Regions from separate parts of the Streptomyces sp. BI87 genome, predicted to be linked through region 2. Evidence: predicted binding sites of a transcription regulator. Region 2 holds the regulator's gene; the other holds the start of a gene.

Region 1 (10,479 bases), 1.4 Mb from region 2:
AGGGCCGGCCTGGGGGCCGGCACGGAGTCGGACGGGGCGGCTGCCTCGTCTCGGGTGCGCTCGTGCGCGTCGGGCCCTATCGCGTACGGGCCCGGGGCGGCGGGCTCGTCGGCCTCGCGCGGCTCCTCGGCGACGGGCTCCTCGGCGGCTCCCGGCTCCTCGGCGGCGGGCTGCTCGCGGCGCGGGGAGGGGAGGTACAGCTCCATCGTCGTCTCGGGGGACGCTTCCGGGGTCGGCTCCACGGCGGGCGCCTTCGCCTCCGGCGCGGCCTCGGCGGCGGCCGGGGCGGACTCCTCGGCGGGGGCCGCGGGCTGCTCGCCGGCCGGGGTGGCGGGCTCGGCCTCCGCCTCGGCGGTGGGCTCGTCGCCGGCCGTCTCGGCCGTCTCGGCGGGCTCGGCCGCCTCGGCCGCCTTGGCGGTGCCGGGCCGGTCCGCGGGCTCGCCGCGTTCCCGTACGGCCTTCTCGGCGGCGGCGATGACGCGGTCGGTGGAGCCGCGGGCCAGCGAGTCGTCGTCCTGGGTGTCGCGGCGCGGGACGGGGAGGACGTTGGAGTTGGCCTCGGCGTCGGCGCCCGGCAGTTGCACCGGGGCGGAGCCGCCGGCGGCGTCGACGGAGGCGGGCAGGGTGCCCGAGGGGGCGGCGGCCAGGATGGACTTGGGCAGCACCACGACGCTGGTGACGCCGCCCTGCTGCTGGGTCCGGAGCTGGACGCGGATGCCGTGCCGGGCGGCGATGCGGGCCACCACGTACAGACCGAGCCCGAGGCCGCCGTCGCCGTCCGGCTCGTAGAGGCCGTCGGTGCCCACGCGGGCGAGACGCTTGTTGAGTTCGGCGAGGCGCTCCTCGGCCATGCCGATGCCCTCGTCCTGGACGGAGAGCATGACCTCGCCGCTCTCCAGCAGCCAGCCGGAGACCTCGACCTGGGCGTCGGGCGGGGAGAACGAGGTGGCGTTCTCCATCAGCTCGGCGAGCAGGTGGCTGAGGTCGTCGGCGGCGAAGCCCGCGAGGTGCGAGTGCGGGGGCAGCGTGGAGATGCGGATGCGCTCGTACCGCTCGGTCTCGCTGACGGCGGCGCGGGCCACGTCGACCAGCGGGACCGGGCCCGCGTGGCTGTGGCCGTGCTCGGCGCCCGCGAGGACCAGCAGGTTCTCGCTGTGGCGGCGCATCACGGTGGCGAAGTGGTCGAGCTTGAAGAGGGTGGCGAGGCGGTCGGGGTCCTGCTCGCTCTCCTCCAGGTTCTCGATCACCGTCAGCTGCCGCTCGACCAGGCCGAGCGAGCGCAGCGCCAGGTTGACGAAGGTGCCGTGGATGGACTGGCGGGCCCGCTCCAGGTGGGCGGTGGAGGCGGCCAGCTCCTTGCGGAGGGCGTCGCGCTCCTCGGCCATCGAGACCCGCTCGCCGACCAGGTGCTTACGGTCGGTCTCCAGGCCGGTGAGCCGCTCGTGCAGCCCGGTGAGGTGGGCGTGGAGGGCGTTGACCGAGCGGACGACCTCGGCGAACTCGTCGTTGCGGCCGGTGAACTTGACCGGCTCCTCGCCCGCCGGGTCGGCGGCGAGACGGGCGGTGCCCAGGCGCAGCACGGCCAGCGGGCGGGTCAGCGAGCGGGCCATGCCCATGCTCATGCCCACCGCGAGGAGCAGGCAGAGCCCGACCAGCCCGATCTGGATCTCCAGGGCGAGCACGTCCTCGTCGCGCTGCTCCGCGAGCTGCCCGGTGCGGGCCGCCGCCAGCGCGTTCTCCACGCCGCGCATCTGCTCGATGCGGGCGGTGAGGGCGGCGTCGACCTTGTCGGGCTTGAGCGCGGCGTCCTCGGCGGAGAGGGTCGGCGCGCTGGTGAGCCGCGCCAGGTACTTCTCGGCGGTGGTCACCTCGGGTCCGCTGACCGTGTTCCGGTACGACGCCTTGTTCTCCGGAGAGGCGCCCCGCTCGAAGGCCGCCAGCGCGGCCCGTTCGGCGACCTGCGCCTGCTGGGCGGCGGCGCTGAGCGCGTTGCGGGTCCGCGTCTCCTCGGCCGTCCCGGCCTGGGTCTGCACGGGCAGGCCGGTGACGGGGTCGACGCCGGTCTGCGAGGTGCTGCTCGGCACGGCGAGGGCGGCGAGCAGCAGGCCCCGGGTGGCGGTGGCCTGCTCGACGGCGCGGTCGAGGTCGGTGAGGGCGAGCCGGCCGGGGCCGCTGCGCGTGGGGAGCTTGGCGACCAGTTCCTGGGCGGTGCTGTGGAGTTCGTTGATCGCGGTCGCGTAGGCGTTGTGCGCGTCGAGGGCGTCGCCCTTGCCGGTCAGCGCCTGGCGGCGGACGGCGCCGATGGTGTCCAGGGTCTCCCGCAGGGTGTCCGGGGCGGCCTCGCGGATCTCCTCGACCTGCCGGTCCACCCGGGAGCTGCGCTTCTCGGAGAGGCCGCTGCCCTCGGGCCGTCCGGCCGCGATGTAGGCGGTGACCTCGTCGCGTTCGTCGGCCAGCGAGTGGGAGAGCGTCACCGCCTGCTGGGTCAGTTCGGAGAACTCCACCAGTTCCTGGGCGTCCGTCGCCTGCCCGGAGGCGGCGACGACCGAGGGGACGCCCGCGCCCGCGACGGCGGCCGCGACCACCGCGACGGCGATGATCAGGCGGTTGCGCACGCGGGCCTTGCGTGCGGGACGGGCGGCGGTTTCGGGGGTCGGGGTGGCGGCTTCCGCCTGGTCGCCCGTCCGGACGTCCTTGCCCCGAGGCCTCTTCTTCTGCACCGGTGCTCGCATTCTTGACTCGTCTACCCAAGGGCCCGGGTGACGTCCTGTCAGCACGAGCTCCCTTCCGGAACGGCTCTCGACCCTCCCAGTGCGTGTGAGCAGTGGTCGCGCATCGTCTGCCGGGCCACCCGAAGGAGTGAACATCGACCGGGAGTTGGCGGGCAAGTCTCCCCCTCCCCCGCTGACGACGCGCACGGGGCGCCGGTTGGACGTTACCGGTCCGCTTTGGCAGGATGCCCCGCCCCCGTAGAGCCGGAGTTGATCATTCCAGGCAAAACCCGGCGGCGTGGCCGAGCGGCCGTCACCTGCCGCCGCGGCCAGAGCCCATCATGCAGACTGAGCCGGTGCACATCGACCTGACAACGGAACCCGGGGCCCCGGATCACCCGAACGAGGACTACTGCTCGGTCGCGCTTCCCGCACACGGGCACGGGGGTTGCCTCGTGCTGCTGGACGGGGTGACGCCGCCGGAGGGGGACGACGGGTGCGTGCACTCGGTGGACTGGTTCACCGCGCGACTCGGCGGGGCGCTGGGCGAACTGTCCGTTTCACGACGGGACATGACGCTCGGGGAGATCCTGGCGGAGGCCGTCGCGCGTACCGCCGGAACGCACCGTTCAACCTGTGACCTTTCTCACCCCCGGACGCCTCAGGCGACGGTGGTGCTGGCGCGTTGGGACGAGGAGGCCGTCGAGCACCTCGTCCTCTCCGACTCCACGCTCCTGCTGGAGCGCGCGGACGGCACCCTCGTCCCGGTCCAGGACCCGCGGCTCGACACCCTCCCCTCCCCGGTGCCCGAACTGCGGGCCGCCGTGCGGGCGCTGCCCGACCACACCCCGGCGTCCCGGCGCGAGGCCGCCGTCCGGGAATACGTCGACGCCGTCGAGGCGCTCCGCAACGCCGAGGGCGGCTTCCACACGGCCGCCGCCGACCCCGCCGTCGCCCGGCTCGCCGTCACCGGGCGCACGCCGCGCGCCGAACTCCGCTCCCTGACCGCGATGACCGACGGGGCCACCCGCTGGGTCGACCGCTTCGGCGGCACCTGGGCCGGCACCCTCGACCTCGTCCGCACCCAGGGCACGACCCACCTCGTCCAGGCCGTCCGCGACCTGGAACACGCGGTCCCCTCCCCCCGCGGCAAGCGGCACGACGACGCGACGGCCGTGTACGTGGCTTTCTGACCGGCCGGTCCGGCGCCCCGGCCCGGCGGGGGCGGGGCGGGGCACACACCAGCCCGGCCGGCGCCTGAGGCCACATGCGAGCCCGGCCGGCGCCTGAGGCCACCCCTAGCTGGGCTCCGTCAGCACCCCGTTGAGGCGGCCGAGGAGCCGGGCCAGTTCGCCCACGTCGCGGCGGTCCCAGTCGGCGAGGCGTCGCACGTAGACACTGCGCCGAGCCGCGGCCACCGCGGCCACGCGTTCGGAGCCGAGCGGTGTCACCCGCAAGAGGGACGCCCTGCGGTCCGCGGGGTCGACCGCGCGGTCGATGAGGCCCAGTTCCTCCAGCCCGCCGAGCTGCCGGCTGATGGTGGCCTTGCCGACGCCCATGTAGGCCGCGAGGTCGGTGGCGCGCTGGGGTCCGCCCTCGATGAGGCGGACGAGGAGTCCGTAGGCGGCCGGTTCGAGTTGGGGGTGGACCGCCCGGGCCAGTTCGCCCTGGCCGGCCCTGGCCCGCCGGAAAAGGAGCGAGAGTTCGCGCTCCAGGGCCAGGAACTCCGTGTCCGCCTCGCCGTCAACACCCATGTACCGATTTCCGTCCCTGAAAGATTCCCCGCGCCGGGGCCGGTCCCCCCAGCTTGGCGCAGTCTGCCGCAGGAGTAGACCACCGGCGGGTCCTGGGACCTCTTCCGGAGCCCTGCTCCACGCGCGTAGCGTCAATACGGCATGCACACGTCACGCACCTCCCGTCACGCCCGCCCACCGCCTTCGGAGGCCAGCCATGCGCGTCACCAGATCCGGAGCCCGCCCCTCCCGTCGCACCGCGGCCGGGGTTCTCCTCGCCGCCCTCTCCCTGCTGTTCACCCTGCCCTCGGCGGCGCAGGCCGCCGACCGTCCCGAGCGGGGCGAGGCCCACATGGGTATGGGCGTCGTGGAGCACGACGGCCGCAGCGGGGCTCCCGGCGTCTCGCCGCGCGCCGTGCAGACGGAGGGCGTGGACGTCTCCAGCCACCAGGGGAACGTCGACTGGGCCGCGCTGTGGAACAGCGGCGTCAAGTGGTCGTACGTGAAGGCCACCGAGGGCACGTACTACAAGAACCCGTACTTCGCGCAGCAGTACAACGGCAGCTACAACGTGGGCATGATCCGCGGCGCGTACCACTTCGCGACGCCCAACACGACGAGCGGCGCCGCCCAGGCCAACTACTTCGTGGACAACGGCGGCGGCTGGTCCCGCGACGGCAAGACGCTGCCCGGCGTCCTGGACATCGAGTGGAACCCGTACGGCGACCAGTGCTACGGCCTGAGCCAGTCCGCGATGGTCAACTGGATCCGCGACTTCACCAACACCTACAAGGCCCGCACCGGCCGGGACGCGGTCATCTACACCGCGACCAGCTGGTGGACCTCCTGCACAGGCAACTACGCGGGCTTCGGCGCCACCAACCCGCTCTGGGTCGCCCGGTACGCCTCCTCGGTCGGTACGCTCCCGGCCGGCTGGGGCTTCTACACGATGTGGCAGTACACCTCCACCGGCCCGATCGTCGGCGACCACAACCGCTTCAACGGCGCGTACGACCGGCTCCAGGCGCTCGCCAACGGCTGAGCCCCAGCGGTCGGACGCCCCGGCGGCCGCGCACGCCGAAGAGGCCCGGTGACCTGGTCACCGGGCCTTCTCCCTGTCCGGCGCGGGGTGGGGAAATCCTTCCGGGGGCGAGGCAACCGTTCGACTATGCACTCCATCTATACACGGCGTGAACACTCTGACGCACGCCGAGCCCCGCACCCGCCGCCGCCCGCATCGCATCCGCCGTACCGCCGTCGCCGCCCTGGCCCTGGCCGCCCTCACCGCGCTCACCTCCTGCACGCCGGACACGGTGGCGCCCGCCGACGAACGGGCCCGGGCCCACGAGGCGGGCGGCGACGGGAAGCCGGGGGCGCGGGTGAAGCTCGCCGGGGGTGAGGTGGACTGCGCGGTCGCCAAGTGCATCGCGCTGACCTTCGACGGCGGCCCTGGAAAGGACACCCCCGCACTCCTCGACCTGCTGAAGCGCGAGGAGGTGCCCGCCACCTTCTTCCTGCTGGGCAGGAAACACATCGAGAAGTACCCGGAGACGGTCCGCAGGATCGCGAAGGAGGGCCACGAGGTGGCCAACCACACCTGGAACCACCCGCGCCTGACCGAGATCGAGCCGGACGAGATACGCGAGGAACTCACCCGCACGCAGAAGGAGATCGCCCGGCTCACCGGTTCCGAGCCGACCCTGATGCGCCCGCCCCAGGGCCGCACCGACGACACCGTCTCCGGGATCAGCAAGGAGCTGGGGCTCTCCCAGGTGCTCTGGTCGACGACGGCGAAGGATTACTCGACCAACGACTCCGGGCTGATCACCGAACGCACCCTGGACCAGGCGGGCCGGGACGGCGTGATTCTGCTGCACGACATCTACAAGGGGACGGTCCCGGCGGTGCCCGGCATCATCCACGCGCTGAAGAAGGACGGGTACACCTTCGTCACCGTCCCGCAGCTGATGGCCCCGGCGAAGCCGGTTCCGGGGACGATCTACCGCCCCTGACCGACCCCGGGTACGCGCCCCGGGTACGCCGAAGGGCCGGACCCCCTCGGTGGGGGCCCGGCCCTTCGGGCTCAGGACGGTGGCGCGTACCGCCGGCTCAGGCGGCGGCCGGAACCGCCACGCTCGCCGGGGCCAGGGCCAGTTCCAGCACCTGGCGGACGTCGCTCACCGGGTGGACGTCGAGCCCTTCCAGGATCTCGGCGGGGACGTCGTCCAGGTCGGCCTCGTTCCGCTTGGGGATGACCACGGTGGTGATCCCCGCGCGGTGCGCCGCCAGCAGCTTCTGCTTGACGCCGCCGATCGGCAGCACCCGCCCGGTCAGCGAGACCTCGCCGGTCATCGCCACATCGGTGCGGACCAGCCGCCCGGAGAGGAGCGAGGCGAGGGCGGTGGTCATGGTGACACCCGCGCTCGGCCCGTCCTTCGGGACCGCTCCGGCCGGGAAGTGGATGTGCACACCCCGGTCCTTCAGGTCCGCGACGGGCAGCTCCAGTTCGGCGCCGTGCGAGCGGAGGAAGCTCAGCGCGATCTGCGCCGACTCCTTCATCACGTCACCGAGCTGACCGGTCAGGGTCAGTCCGGAGGCGCCGGTCTCCGGGTCGGCCAGCGACGCCTCGACGTAGAGCACGTCGCCGCCCGCGCCGGTGACCGCCAGGCCGGTGGCCACGCCGGGCACCGAGGTGCGCCGCTCGGCGGGGTCCTGGGCGGACTCGGGCACGTGGTGCGGCCGGCCGATCAGGCCGCGCAGGTCGCCGTCGGTCACCGTGAACGGCAGCTCCCGCTCGCCCAGCTCGTGCTGGGCCGCGACCTTGCGCAGCAGCCGGGCCACGGAACGCTCCAGGTTCCGCACGCCGGCCTCGCGGGTGTACTCCCCGGCGAGCTTGCGCAGTGCCGAGTCGGCGAGTTCGACCTCGCCGGGCTCCAGACCGGCCCGCTCCAGCTGGCGCGGGAGCAGGTGGTCACGGGCGATGACGACCTTCTCGTCCTCGGTGTAGCCGTCGAGGCGGACCAGTTCCATCCGGTCGAGCAGGGCCTCGGGGATGGATTCGAGGACGTTCGCGGTGGCAAGGAAGACCACGTCGCTGAGGTCGAGTTCGACCTCCAGGTAGTGGTCCCGGAAGGTGTGGTTCTGCGCCGGGTCGAGGACTTCGAGCAGCGCCGCCGCCGGGTCGCCCCGGAAGTCGGAGCCGACCTTGTCGATCTCGTCGAGCAGGACCACCGGGTTCATCGACCCGGCCTCCTTGATCGCCCGCACGATGCGGCCGGGCAGCGCGCCGACGTAGGTGCGCCGGTGGCCCCGGATCTCCGCCTCGTCGCGGACGCCGCCGAGGGCGACGCGGACGAACTTGCGGCCCATCGCGTGGGCGACGCTCTCACCGAGCGAGGTCTTGCCGACGCCGGGCGGGCCGACGAGGGCCAGCACGGCACCGCCGCGCCGTCCGCCGACGACGCCGAGGCCCCGGTCGGCGCGGCGCTTGCGGACCGCCAGGTACTCGGTGATCCGCTCCTTGACGTCCTCCAGCCCCGCGTGCTCGGCGTCGAGCACGGCCTGCGCGCCGGGGATGTCGTAGGCGTCCTCGGTCCGCTCGGTCCAGGGGAGTTCCAGGACGGTGTCGAGCCAGGTCCGTATCCAGGAGCCCTCGGGGCTCTGGTCGGAGGCCCGCTCCAGCTTCTCGACCTCCTTGAGGGCGGCCTCGCGGACCTTCTCCGGGAGGTCGGCGGCCTCGACGCGGGCGCGGTAGTCGTCGCTCTCGTCCTCCTCGCCCTCGCCGTTCAGCTCGCGCAGCTCCTTGCGGACGGCGTCGAGCTGGCGGCGGAGCAGGAACTCGCGCTGCTGCTTGTCGACGCCCTCCTGGACGTCCTTGGCGATGGTCTCGGCGACGTCCTGCTCGGCCAGGTGCTCGCTGAGGTGCTCGGTGGCGAGCTTGAGGCGGGCGACCGGGTCGCCGGTCTCCAGCAGCGCCACCTTCTGCGCGGTGGTCAGGAAGGGCGAGTACCCGGCGTTGTCCGCGAGGGCTCCCGGGGTGTCGATCTGCTGGATGCGGTCGACCACCTGCCAGGCGCCGCGCTTCTGGAGCCAGGAGGCGGCCAGCGCCTTGTACGCCGTCATCAGCTCGGTCACCGAGCCGGGCAGCGGCGAGGGCACCGTCTCCTCGACGGGCGTCCCCTCGACCCAGAGCGCGGCCCCGGGCCCGGTGGTCCCGGCTCCGATCCGCACCCGGCTGCGGCCGCGCACCAGCGCGCCGGGGTCGCCGTCGGACAGCCGACCGACCTGTTCCACGGTGGCGCGGACGCCGACCGCGGCGTACGTGCCGTCGACGCGCGGGACGAGCAGCACCTGCGGCTTGCCCCCGCCGGGCCCGGCCGCGGCCTGCGCGGCTTCGACGGCGGCCCGTACGTCGTTCTCGTTGAGGTCCAGTGGCACGACCATCCCGGGCAGCACCACTTCATCGTCGAGCGGCAGCACCGGAAGAGTCAGCGGTGTGTTGGCCTGGGACTCAGCAGCCATGATCTCCCCTTCGGCAGTCAAGTTGAGCTATACCGGCTCAATGCTTCTGCGCCGCCAGGTGTTCCCCAAGAGGTGTTCGCTGTGAGCGAACCGACGGCGGGGCCGCGCGCGGACGGCCCGGACCCCACCCCGCACCTGCTCTCGGCAACACCGCGAGGACTCTGCGGATTCCTCAGCTCAGAGGCGTCCCCGGCGGGGGCGGAGGGCCCGTAACTGTACCTTCCGTCAGGTACAGTTACGGCGCTCGTGACGGACCGGTGGAAGGCCTGGTGGGGCGGGGATGGTGGAGAGTGCGCGGCGGCGGTGGCTGCTGCTGGCGGTGGTGAGCGCGGGGCTGCTGCTCATCACGCTGGACAACTCGATCCTGTACGCGGCGCTGCCGACGCTGGTGGAGGAGCTGGGGGCGAGCAGCGCGCAGAGCCTGTGGATCATCAACGCCTATCCGGTGGTCATGGCGGGGCTGCTGCTGGGCAGCGGGACGCTGGGCGACCGGGTGGGGCACCGGCGGATGTTCCTGACCGGGCTGGTGGTGTTCGGGGTGGCCTCGCTGGCCGCCGCCCTCTCGCCGGCCCCGGAGGCGCTGATCGCGGCGCGGGCCTTCCTCGCGGTCGGGGCGGCGGCGATGATGCCGGCCACGCTCGCCCTGATCCGGGTCACCTTCGCCGACGAACGGGAGCGGAACGTCGCCATCGCCGTCTGGGGGAGCCTGGCGATCGTCGGAAGCGCGCTCGGGCCGATCGTCAGCGGGCTGCTGCTCCAGAGCTTCTGGTGGGGGTCGGTCTTCCTGGTCAACGTGCCGGTGGTCGTGGTGGCGCTGGTGGCCACGCTGGTGCTGGCCCCCGGCGGCGGCGCCGACCCGGGCAAACACTGGGACCTGGTCTCCTCGCTGCTGGCGCTGGTGGCGCTGGTCGGCCTGGTCTTCGCGATCAAGGAGACCGCCAAGGCCACCCCGTCCCCGCTGGCGGCGGGCGTGGCGCTGGTGGCGGCGGCGGCCGGCGGGTGGGTCTTCGCCCGGCGCCAGCGGCGGCTGCCCGACCCGCTGCTCGACTTCGCGATCTTCCGGAACCGGGCGTTCCTGGCCGGGGTACTGGCCGCCGGGTTCTCCCTGTTCGCCGTCGCCGGGCTCCAGCTGATCACCACCCAGCGCTTCCAGCTGGTGGAGGGGTTCACGCCGCTGCGGGCCGGGGTCCTGGTCGCCGCCGTCGCGCTGGGCGCACTGCCGACCGCGGTGGCCGGGGGCGCGACCCTGCACCGGGTCGGGCTGCTGCCGATCGTCGCGGGCGGGCTCGCCCTGAGCACCGTCGGCACCGTGCTGGTCCTGCTCCACTTCGACAGCAGCATGCCGCTGCTGGTGACGGGGCTGCTGGTGGCCGGGGCCGGGCTGGGCGCGGCCATGTCGGTGGCCTCCAGCGCGATCATGGGGAACGTGCCGGTCCGCCGGGCCGGGATGGCCTCCTCGGTCGAGGAGGTGTCGTACGAGTTCGGCAGCCTGATCGCGGTGGCGCTGCTCGGGA
Region 2 (10,479 bases):
GGCCCCGCCCGGCACGTGACGGAGTCAGCCCCGTGCCGCCCGCGCCGCGGTCCGCAGATAGGGCGCGGCCGCCAGCAGCGGAGCCCGGACCCCCGCGTGCCGCCGGCAGTACGTCCACCAGGCGCGCGGCGGCAGCTCGCCGGCGCGGCGGCGCAGGGCCTCGCGCACCCCGATCCCCGGCTCCTCCCAGGCGGGCGGCAGCGGCACGGCATGGCGTTCGCCGACGGCGCGCGGCGCGACGAAGGCGGGCACCTGGACGCGGCGGGCGCGCAGCCCGTGGTCGAGGTCGCCGAGGGTGTGGGGGAAGGCCCGGTCGAGGTCGCCGGCCCGGTCGCGGGCGGTCCGGGGCAGCAGGACGGCGGCCCCGTCGTAGGTGTCGCAGGGTTCGGTGCGCCCGCTCGGCTCGACCAGCGGCAGCCGGTGCGGGAGGCGGGTGCGGCGGCGCCCGGAGTAGGCGAGCGGCCCGGTGCCGGGCCGGGCGCCGGGCACGCCCCCGTCGCGTACGGCGCCGACCACCACCGCGGTGTCGCCGAGCGCTCGGGAGGTGGCCAGGAGCAGGGCCAGCGCCTCGTCGGCGAGGACCACGTCGTCCCGCAGCCAGAACTGGTGGGTGAAGGGGGTCGCCCCGGCCGCCCGGCTGTTCCGGCTCGCCATCCGGATGCCCTCGCCCCACCGCACCCGGGGCCCGGCCCGGTGCACCTCCACCTCGGGGTGGGCGGCCCGCACCGCCTCGGCGGTGCCGTCCCGCGACCCGGCGTCGACCAGGTGGACGCGCAGGGCCGTACCCGGCGGCAGGGACCGCTGGTCGGCGAGGGCGTCCAGCGCCCGCAGGATCTGCCGCCGCCGGTCCCGCGAGGTCATCAGCACCGCCACCACCGGCGCCCGCCGCCCCACGTACGACGTACGGGCGGCCTCCTCCAGCGGCACGGCGGCGACCCCCGCCCGCCCGGCACCGGCGACGGCCTCGTCCTCCCCGGAAATGGGCTGCGACGGCTCCACCCGGACCTCTCCTCACGCTCACCCCGCGCACTTCCGCACGGCAGGCACAATTACCCATATATGTCCCGACTCGCCCATAGTCTCCGCCTTCCGTCGCGTCATTCCCCCGACCGACCCGGCCCCGGCTCGTCCCATTTCCGGTCCGGCCGGTGTCCGGGGTCGTCCATGGCCCGCGTCCGGAGGCGGCCAGGGCGCAAAATCGGCCCGGCCGTCGTGCGAGGCCCATCGGTGAGGGGCGTCCGAAGCCCTCGGGACGCGCTCGAAAGCAGCCCGGCAGACGCTTGAGGCCACCTCGACCGGCGCCGGGCCGCCTCGATCCGAACTGGCTCTGACCTGGTGAAACGAGCCATGCCAGGAGCTCTCTTCACAACCGGGCCGAACGAAACTTGAGCCCGGCCGACTCAACCGCATTGACGCGCCGCGCCCCCTCGTGCATCCTTGAGTGAGTTCCACTCAAGTAGTCAGCTGGAGGAATTGACATGGCACGTGCGGTCGGCATCGACCTGGGCACGACCAACTCGGTCGTCAGCGTTCTGGAGGGCGGCGAGCCCTCCGTGATCACCAACGCCGAGGGCGCCAGGACCACGCCGTCCGTCGTCGCCTTCGCCAAGAACGGTGAGGTGCTCGTCGGCGAGGTCGCGAAGCGTCAGGCGGTCACCAACGTCGACAGGACCATCCGGTCGGTCAAGCGCCACATGGGCACTGACTGGAAGATCGACATCGACGGCAAGAGCTTCAACCCGCAGCAGATGAGCGCCTTCATCCTGCAGAAGCTCAAGCGCGACGCGGAGTCGTACCTGGGCGAGAAGGTCACGGACGCGGTCATCACCGTCCCGGCCTACTTCAACGACTCGGAGCGCCAGGCCACCAAGGAGGCCGGCGAGATCGCGGGCCTGAACGTCCTGCGCATCGTCAACGAGCCCACCGCCGCCGCCCTGGCGTACGGCCTCGACAAGGACGACCAGACGATCCTCGTCTTCGACCTCGGTGGCGGCACCTTCGACGTGTCCCTCCTGGAGATCGGCGACGGCGTCGTCGAGGTGAAGGCCACCAACGGTGACAACCACCTCGGCGGTGACGACTGGGACCAGCGCGTCGTCGACTACCTGGTCAAGCAGTTCCAGTCCGGCCACGGCGTGGACCTGTCCAAGGACAAGATGGCCCTCCAGCGCCTCCGCGAGGCCGCCGAGAAGGCCAAGATCGAGCTGTCCTCGTCCACCGAGACCTCGATCAACCTGCCCTACATCACGGCCTCCGCCGAGGGCCCGCTGCACCTGGACGAGAAGCTCACCCGCGCCCAGTTCCAGCAGCTCACCTCCGACCTGCTGGAGCGCTGCAAGACGCCGTTCCACAACGTCATCAAGGACGCGGGCATCCAGCTCTCCGAGATCGACCACGTCGTTCTCGTCGGTGGCTCCACCCGCATGCCGGCCGTCGCCGAGCTCGTCAAGGAGCTGACCGGCGGCAAGGACGCCAACAAGGGCGTCAACCCGGACGAGGTCGTCGCCATCGGCGCCGCGCTCCAGGCCGGTGTCCTCAAGGGCGAGGTCAAGGACGTCCTGCTCCTCGACGTCACCCCGCTGTCCCTCGGTATCGAGACCAAGGGCGGCATCATGACGAAGCTCATCGAGCGGAACACGACGATCCCGACCAAGCGGTCCGAGATCTTCACCACCGCCGAGGACAACCAGCCCTCCGTGCAGATCCAGGTCTACCAGGGCGAGCGCGAGATCGCGGCGTACAACAAGAAGCTCGGGATGTTCGAGCTGACGGGTCTGCCGCCGGCCCCGCGCGGTGTCCCGCAGATCGAGGTCGCCTTCGACATCGACGCCAACGGCATCATGCACGTGACCGCGAAGGACCTCGGCACGGGCAAGGAGCAGAAGATGACCGTCACCGGCGGCTCCTCGCTGCCGAAGGACGAGGTCAACCGCATGCGCGAGGAGGCCGAGAAGTACGCGGAGGAGGACCACAAGCGCCGCGAGGCCGCCGAGTCCCGCAACCAGGGCGAGCAGCTCGCGTACCAGACCGAGAAGTTCCTCAAGGACAACGAGGACAAGGTCCCCGCTGAGGTCAAGACCGAGGTCGAGGAGGCCGTCGCCGAGCTGAAGGAGAAGCTCAAGGGCGAGGACACCGCCGAGATCCGTACGGCCACCGAGAAGGTCGCGGCCGTCTCGCAGAAGCTCGGCCAGGCCATGTACGCCGACGCCCAGGCCGCGGGCGGCGACGCCGGCGCCCAGGGTGCCCAGGGCGGCGAGCAGGCCCAGCAGGGTGACGACGACGTGGTCGACGCCGAGATCGTCGACGACGACAACGACAAGCGCAAGGGCGGTGCGGCGTGACCGAGGAGACCCCCGGATTCGACGAGCAGCAGGACGCTGACGTCACCCCCGGTGCCTCCTCGGACGACGCGGCCGAGACCGCCGGACCCGCCTCCTCGGAGGCGGGCCCGGCGGGCGCGGGCACCGACGCCACGGCCGGCCTGACGGCCCAGCTGGACCAGGCGCGCACGGCTCTCGCCGAGCGCACCGCCGACCTCCAGCGGCTCCAGGCCGAGTACCAGAACTACCGGCGGCGGGTCGAGCGGGACCGGGTCACCGTCAAGGAGGTGGCGGTCGCGGGCATGCTGTCCGAACTGCTGCCGGTCCTCGACGACATCGGCCGCGCCCGGGACCACGGCGAGCTGGTCGGCGGCTTCAAGTCGGTCGCCGAGTCGGTGGAGTCGGTCACCGCCAAGCTGGGCCTGGTCCAGTTCGGCAAGGAGGGCGAGCCCTTCGACCCGACCATCCACGAGGCCCTGATGCACAGCTACGCGCCCGACGTCACGGAGACCACGTGCGTCGCGATCCTCCAGCCGGGGTATCGCATCGGCGAGCGCACCATCCGGCCCGCCCGGGTCGCGGTGGCCGAGCCCCAGCCGGGCGCCCAGCAGGCCAAGCCCCAGGCGGACGCCAAGGCCGAGCAGGCCGAGGCCGAGCCGGACGCGGCGAAGCCGGACGAGGAGAACGGTGGCCCGCAGGAGGGCTGAACCGCTCACCGCCGCCGCGGTCACCGTCACCGGTGACCGCGCGGCGGTGACGTCGCAGTGGAAGGAGGGACGTCGGCGATGAGTACCAAGGACTACATCGAGAAGGACTACTACAAGGTCCTCGGCGTCCCCAAGGACGCCACCGACGCCGAGATCAAGAAGGCGTACCGCAAGCTCGCCCGGGAGAACCACCCGGACGCCAACACGGGCAACGCCAAGGCCGAGGAGCGCTTCAAGGAGATCTCCGAGGCCAACGACATCCTCGGCGACCCCAAGAAGCGCAAGGAGTACGACGAGGCGCGCTCCCTCTTCGGGAACGGCGGCTTCCGCCCCGGTCCCGGTGGCGGCGGCTCCGGCGGCAACTTCAACTTCGACCTGGGCGACCTCTTCGGGGGCGGTGCCCCCGGCGGCGGCCAGGGCCAGGGCGGATTCGGCGGCGGCCTCGGGGACGTCTTCGGCGGACTGTTCAACCGCGGGGGCGCGGGCGCCGGTACGCGCACCCAGCCCCGGCGCGGCCAGGACATCGAGTCCGAGGTGACGCTCAGCTTCACCGAGGCGGTGGACGGCGCGACGGTGCCGCTCAGGATGTCCAGCCAGGCGCCGTGCAAGGCGTGTTCGGGCACCGGCGACAAGAACGGCACGCCCCGCGTCTGCCCGACCTGCGTCGGTACCGGCCAGGTCTCGCGCGGCGGCGGGGGCGGCTTCTCGCTCACCGACCCCTGCGTGGACTGCAAGGGCCGCGGCCTGATCGCCGAGGACCCGTGCGACGTCTGCAAGGGCTCCGGCCGGGCCAAGTCCTCGCGCACCATGCAGGTCCGCATCCCGTCCGGGGTCTCGGACGGGCAGCGCATCCGGCTGCGCGGCAAGGGCAGCCCGGGTGAGCGCGGCGGCCCCGCGGGCGACCTGTACGTGGTGGTGCACGTCGGCAAGCACCCGGTCTTCGGGCGCAAGGGCGACAACCTCACCGTCACGGTGCCGGTCACCATCACGGAGGCCGCGCTCGGCGGCGAGATCCGGGTACCCACCCTCGGCGGGCCCCCGGTCACGCTGAAGCTGCCGCCGGGCACTCCCGCGGGCCGCACCATGCGGGCCCGCGGCAAGGGCGCGGTCCGCAAGGACGGCACCCGCGGCGATCTGCTGGTCACCGTCGACGTGGCGGTCCCCCAGCACCTGTCCTCCGAGGCCCGTGAGGCCCTGGAGGCGTACCGCAAGGCCACCGTGGACGAGGACCCGCGGGCGGAGCTGTTCAAGGCAGCGAAGGGAGCGTAGGCCATGGACCGGGACGGACGACGTCGCAACCCCTACGAACTGACGGAAGACACCCCGGTGTACGTCATTTCGGTGGCGGCCCAGCTGAGCGGGCTCCACCCGCAGACGTTGCGCCAGTACGACCGTCTCGGCCTGGTGTCGCCCGACCGCACGGCCGGGCGGGGCCGCCGCTACTCGGCCCGCGACATCGAACTGCTCCGCCAGGTGCAGCAGTTGTCGCAGAACGAGGGCATCAACCTCGCCGGCATCAAGCGGATCATCGAACTGGAGAACCAGGTGACCGCGCTCCAGCAGCGCGTCGCCGAGCTCTCCGCCGCCGTGGACGGCGCCGCCGCCCAGATGCGCCAGCGCGAGGCCCAGGTGGAGGCACAGGTGCACGCCTCCTACCGCCGCGACCTCGTGCGGTACGAGGACGTGCGGCACACCAGCGCGCTGGTGGTGTGGCGGCCGGGCCGGCCGTCGGGCGAGTAGCGCCGCGTTCCCTGCGAAGGGGCCGGAAGCAGTGGGTACTGCTTCCGGCCCCTTCGGCGTTCCGGCCGGTTTCCGCCGGGCCGGGCTCAGTCGGCCTCGTCCAGGAGGCCGGAGCGGGCGATGAGGTAGCCGAGCTGGGTGCGGCTGCCGCTGCCGAGGGTGGTGGCCAGTTTGGCGATGTGGCTGCGGCAGGTGCGGACGTTCATGCCCAGGCGCCGGGCGATGGCGTCGTCCACGTGCCCGTCGACCAGGAGTCTGGCGATGGAGCGCTGGATGCCGGTGATGCCGTCCAGCTCGGGGCGGTAGGTGACGGGCTGTTCGTCCCAGGGGACGGCGTGCCGCCAGAGCTGGTCGAAGACGCCGACGAGGTACTCCACCAGGCCGGGGTGGCGCAGTTGGAGGGCGACCTGCCGGTCCGAGCGGCCGGGGATGAACGCCACCTTCCGGTCGACCACGATCAGCCGGTCGATGATCTCCTCCAGGGTGCGCACCTCGACGTCGGCGCCGACCCGGTCCACGTAGGCGATGGTGGCCGAATGGTGGCGTGCGGTGTGCTGGTAGAGCGTGCGCATCTTCACGCGGCGGTCGAGCAGGGGCGTGACGCGGCGCAGCCCCTCCGCTATGGTCCCCGGTTTACGGCCACTGCCCGGCTGCACGGTCAGCAGTTCCTCGGAGCATTCCGCGACGACCCGGTCGAGGGTGGTGTTGATGAGCCCCAGCCCTTCCAGCACGGTGATGCCGCTGGAGGCGACCGGGTTCTGGGCCGCCATGGCGAGGAAGGGCGCGAAGGTCTCGGTGAGGCCGATGGCGACGCGTCGGCGTTCCTGGATTTCCTGCTCGATGGGGTGGACGAGATGGCCGAGCGCTACCGTCGGGGGCAGCGGCCGGAGCCACTCGGGGTCGTCCGGGTCGGCGTGCACCAGCGCCAGGTCGATGAGGCAGGGTGCCTGTTCCGCCTCCGTCCGGGGTATCCGGCCGGTCCGCAGCGCGTCCGCGTAGAGCTGCCGTCCCGGCTCGCACAGCTCCCTCCGGCTGTGAGGATGCCCTGGTATCTGGTCGTCTGTCCCCATATGAACCCCCCTCAGGGTCATGCATTACAGGAACATGATGCCTGTATCCGCTGGTGCGAGCGGTCCTGGTGAGCGATCGTCATGTGCACGGGGGAGGAGGAAATGATTAGAAGAGGTGGAGATCGTCCATGAGCAAGATGGTTCGTGTACTTTGCGCTTTCGCGGTCGCGGCTGCCTTCGGTGCGATCGCCAGTGGCGAGCCCACCTGGGAGAGCGAGCCCGCTTCCTCGGTGCTGGCTGAGCCGACCTGGGAGAGCAACCCGGTGGCGGTCCAGTCGGAGCCCACCTGGGAGTTCGCCCCGACCGGCGAGCCCACCTGGGAGTTCGCCCCGACCGGTGAGCCGACCTGGGAGATCGCCCCCGCGGGCGAGCCCACCTGGGAGACCGCCCCCGCCGGCGAGCCGACCTGGGAGGACCAGCCCACGGATGTCCAGGCATGAGCATGCCTCCGGACGACCATTCCTTCCGGCGTGAGATGGCCGCGGCCTACCGTTCTGGATGGCACTTCATCGACCTGGTCAGCGCGGTCCCCGAAGGGGACGAACCGCTGACGGTGACGCTCTTCGGTGAGCCGATCCTGGTCGTCCGGGACGAGGAGGAAGGGGTCCGGGCCTACCGGGCCCTGCGCCGCCCGCGGGGTGCCCCTCAGCCCGTGCGCTGCGCCATCCGCTACGGCATGGTCTTCGTCAACCTCGACCAGCGCGACCACCAGCCGGTCGAGACAGAACTTCTCTCAGCCACCCCCCGCAGCGCCTGAGACGCGATCCCCCCGTCGTCACAGATCGCCCAGGCGCTCCCCCCGGCAGCGACGTCACCGTGGACCTGAACACGGTGGCGTCGCTGTCGTTGTGGGGTCCTGCCGCACCTAAGGTTCCCGGATGCGCTCGGACCTCCTCCAACTCCCCGCGACACGCGCCAGACTCGCCCGCTTCCGCACCCAGGCCCTCGCCTCCGGCGTCCCCGCCGAGGAGATCGCCCGCTGGACGGCGGCGGCCCGCCCCTGCCTCACGCTGACGCCGGACGGGGACGGGCCTGTCGTCGCGCGGCTCGCTGGCCCCGCCCTCGTACCGCCGAGGTCGCCCGGGCTGCCGCACCCCCGGTACCACCACGTCGTGACCGTCGACCTCGCCGCGCTCCCCCGCGAGCCCGACATGCTGTCCCTGCCCGCCGGGGGACGGCTCCTGCTCTTCGCGGCCTACAGCGACGGGGACGGCGTGGCGGTGGGCTCGGCGCTGCACGTACCCAGCGGGTCGCCTCTCGTCGAGCGGGTGAGGGACACGAGCAGGGACCACCCCGGCTACGCGTGGGCGGGACTGGACGCGCTCCTCCTGGAGTCGCGGCGCGCACTCCGGGTCACGTACGACGTCTCGCTCCCCGACAACGAGACCCTCTACGACGCGGCGGAACACCCCGGCGCACACGGTCTGCGGCACGTGTGGCGGACGCTGCACACGCGGGCACGGTCGCACGAGGGCGCGTACCTGCGGATCGGCGGCTACAGCGACGACCCGTACGGCGAGGGCGACATCCTCACGCTGTCGGGCGAGGCGGCGGACCGCGCGGCGGGCCGCGACCCGCGCCCCGTCGACCCCTGGGAGCCGCCGCGCCCCGCCGACTGGGCCCTCCTCGCGCAGTGGAAGGGGCTCACGGGCGGCAACGTGTACTGGCTGATCCGGCGCGAGGACGCGGCCGGCGCGCTTCGACCGGGCCGCGTGCACGGGCTTCTCCGAGGAGGAGGACATGCTCTCGTGACGCGTGCGGGGCCTGTGCCGGCGGCGGGCACCGGCCGGACCGCCTCCGCGCGCGGGGGCCTACGCCTCCGGCAGGTTGCCCATCGCTCTGCTGACCGCGATCTCGATGACCACGCGGGACGGGTTCTCGCGGGGCTCGCGGAGATAGCGGACGGCGTAGCGGCGTTCGGCGTCGGCGATGCGGGCCGGGTCCTCGCTGACGGTGGCGATGCCTTCGAGGGTGGACCAGTAACGGCCGGCCAGCTGGCAGACGGCGACGCGGGCGCCCTCGGGGCCTGCGGCGCGGACGTGGCGGACCTTGGTGGTGGCGCCGCCGGTGATGATGCGGGCCAGCCGCTCCTCGGGGTCGTACGTCACGCCGACCGGGACGACGTGCGGGGTGCCGTCCGGCCGGGGGGTGGTGAGCGTGCTGACGTGCTTCTCACGCCAGAAGGCGAGGAAGCCCGCGGGGGGCGCGGTGAGGTCGAGAGCCATGGCGGCAGCGTACGGCCGGGGGTGCGCCCGCCGGTGAGCGGGAGCACCCCGGCCGTGGAGGAGGGGGGTCACTCGCCCCGGGCGCGGGCCTTCCTCGCCAGGCTCCAGATGGAGAGGAGAGCGATGAGGGAGAGGGCGATGATGTAGCCGGAGACCGCCATCGAGGTGCCGGTCGCCTCCAGGAGCAGCACCATGAGGAACGGGGCGAGCCCGCCGCCGGCGACGGCGGAGATCTGGTAGCCGAGGGAGGCGCCGGTGTAGCGCATCTCCGGCGTGAAGAGTTCGGCGAACAGGGCCGCCTGCGGGCCGTACATGATGCTGAGGAAGCAGCTGGCGACGAAGGTGCCGACGGCCAGCCAGAGCAGTGAGCCGGTGTCGACCAGCAGGAAGAGCGGGACGGCCCACAGGGCGATCCCGGCCGCCCCCGCCGCGTAGACGCGGAGCCGGCCGACGCGGTCGGAGAGGGCGGCGGAGGCGGGTATGAGGACGAGCTGGGTGAGGCTGACGCAGAGGGAGACGGCGAGGACCGGGCCGCGTTCCATGCCCAGTTCGCGGGTGGTGTAGTCGAGGATGCCGGTGATCAGGATGTAGAAGGTCGCGGTGTTGACGGCGAAGGAGCCGCCGGCCAGCAGGACGGTGCCGAGGTGGCCGCGGAGGATGGTGCGCAGCGGGGAGTTCTGCTCGCGCTTCTCCTTCTCGGCCAGGGCCTGTTCGGCCTGGCGGAACTCGGGGGTCTCCTCGACCCGTGTGTGGATGTACCAGGCGAGGATCAGCACCAGCAGCCCGACCAGGAACGGCACCCGCCAGCCCCAGCTGGTGAACGCGGAGTCCGAGGTGAGCGCGCCGGCCGCCAGGAAGACGCTGTTGGCGGTGACGACGCCGATGGGGACGCCGAGCTGCACGACGCTGCCGTAGATGCCGCGCTTGCCCTCGGGCGCGTACTCGGTGGCGAGCAGCATCGCGCCGCCCCACTGCGCGCCGACGGCGACGCCCTGCGCGATGCGGAGCAGGACCAGCAGGATCGGGGCGGCGACGCCGATCGTCTCGTAGGTGGGGAGCAGGCCGATGCCGGTGGTGGCCAGGCCCATCACGGTGAGGGCGAGGACCAGCATGGGCTTGCGGCCCTTCTTGTCGCCGAGCTGGCCGGCGACGATGCCGCCGATGGGGCGGGCCAGGAAGCCGACGGCGAAGGTGGCGAAGGCGGCGAGGACGCCGGCGGTGGGGTTGTCGGCGGGGAAGTAGAGGTCGCCGAGGACCAGGGCGGCGGCGATCCCGAAGATGAAGTAGTCGTACCACTCCACCGCCGACGCGAGGGCGGCGGCGCCGGCGACGCGTCGGCGGTTGGGGGCGACCGGGGCTGCGGGGGGCACGGGCTGGGCGGAGGCGGGGCTGTCCATGCGGGCACGCTCCGATGGGT

The links. Region 2 encodes HspR, which represses chaperone genes until heat shock. Its sites were predicted from a motif close to TTGAGNNNNNNNNNCTCAA; they were not measured.
Region 1: lon (endopeptidase La) is a predicted target of HspR. The motif match lies at 8,988-9,006, and genes of this name have one in related genera.

What each region holds. Positions count from the first base shown of each region.
Region 1 is NZ_CP110079.1:1,868,753-1,879,231, forward strand. It holds gene OIM89_RS08025 (nitrate- and nitrite sensing domain-containing protein) at 1-2,720, opposite strand, end outside; gene OIM89_RS08030 (protein phosphatase 2C domain-containing protein) at 3,053-3,904, shown strand; gene OIM89_RS08035 (MarR family winged helix-turn-helix transcriptional regulator) at 4,010-4,465, opposite strand; gene OIM89_RS08040 (lysozyme) at 4,662-5,486, shown strand; gene OIM89_RS08045 (polysaccharide deacetylase family protein) at 5,635-6,456, shown strand; gene lon (endopeptidase La) at 6,554-8,965, opposite strand; gene OIM89_RS08055 (MFS transporter) at 9,246-10,479, shown strand, end outside.
Region 2 is NZ_CP110079.1:3,255,145-3,265,623, reverse strand. It holds gene OIM89_RS14335 (glycosyltransferase family 2 protein) at 25-999, opposite strand; gene dnaK (molecular chaperone DnaK) at 1,479-3,341, shown strand; gene grpE (nucleotide exchange factor GrpE) at 3,338-4,027, shown strand; gene dnaJ (molecular chaperone DnaJ) at 4,106-5,296, shown strand; gene OIM89_RS14315 (heat shock protein transcriptional repressor HspR) at 5,300-5,767, shown strand; gene OIM89_RS14310 (hypothetical protein) at 5,854-6,837, opposite strand; gene OIM89_RS14305 (hypothetical protein) at 6,966-7,277, shown strand; gene OIM89_RS14300 (hypothetical protein) at 7,274-7,594, shown strand; gene OIM89_RS14295 (pyridoxamine 5'-phosphate oxidase family protein) at 8,649-9,062, opposite strand; gene OIM89_RS14290 (MFS transporter) at 9,131-10,459, opposite strand.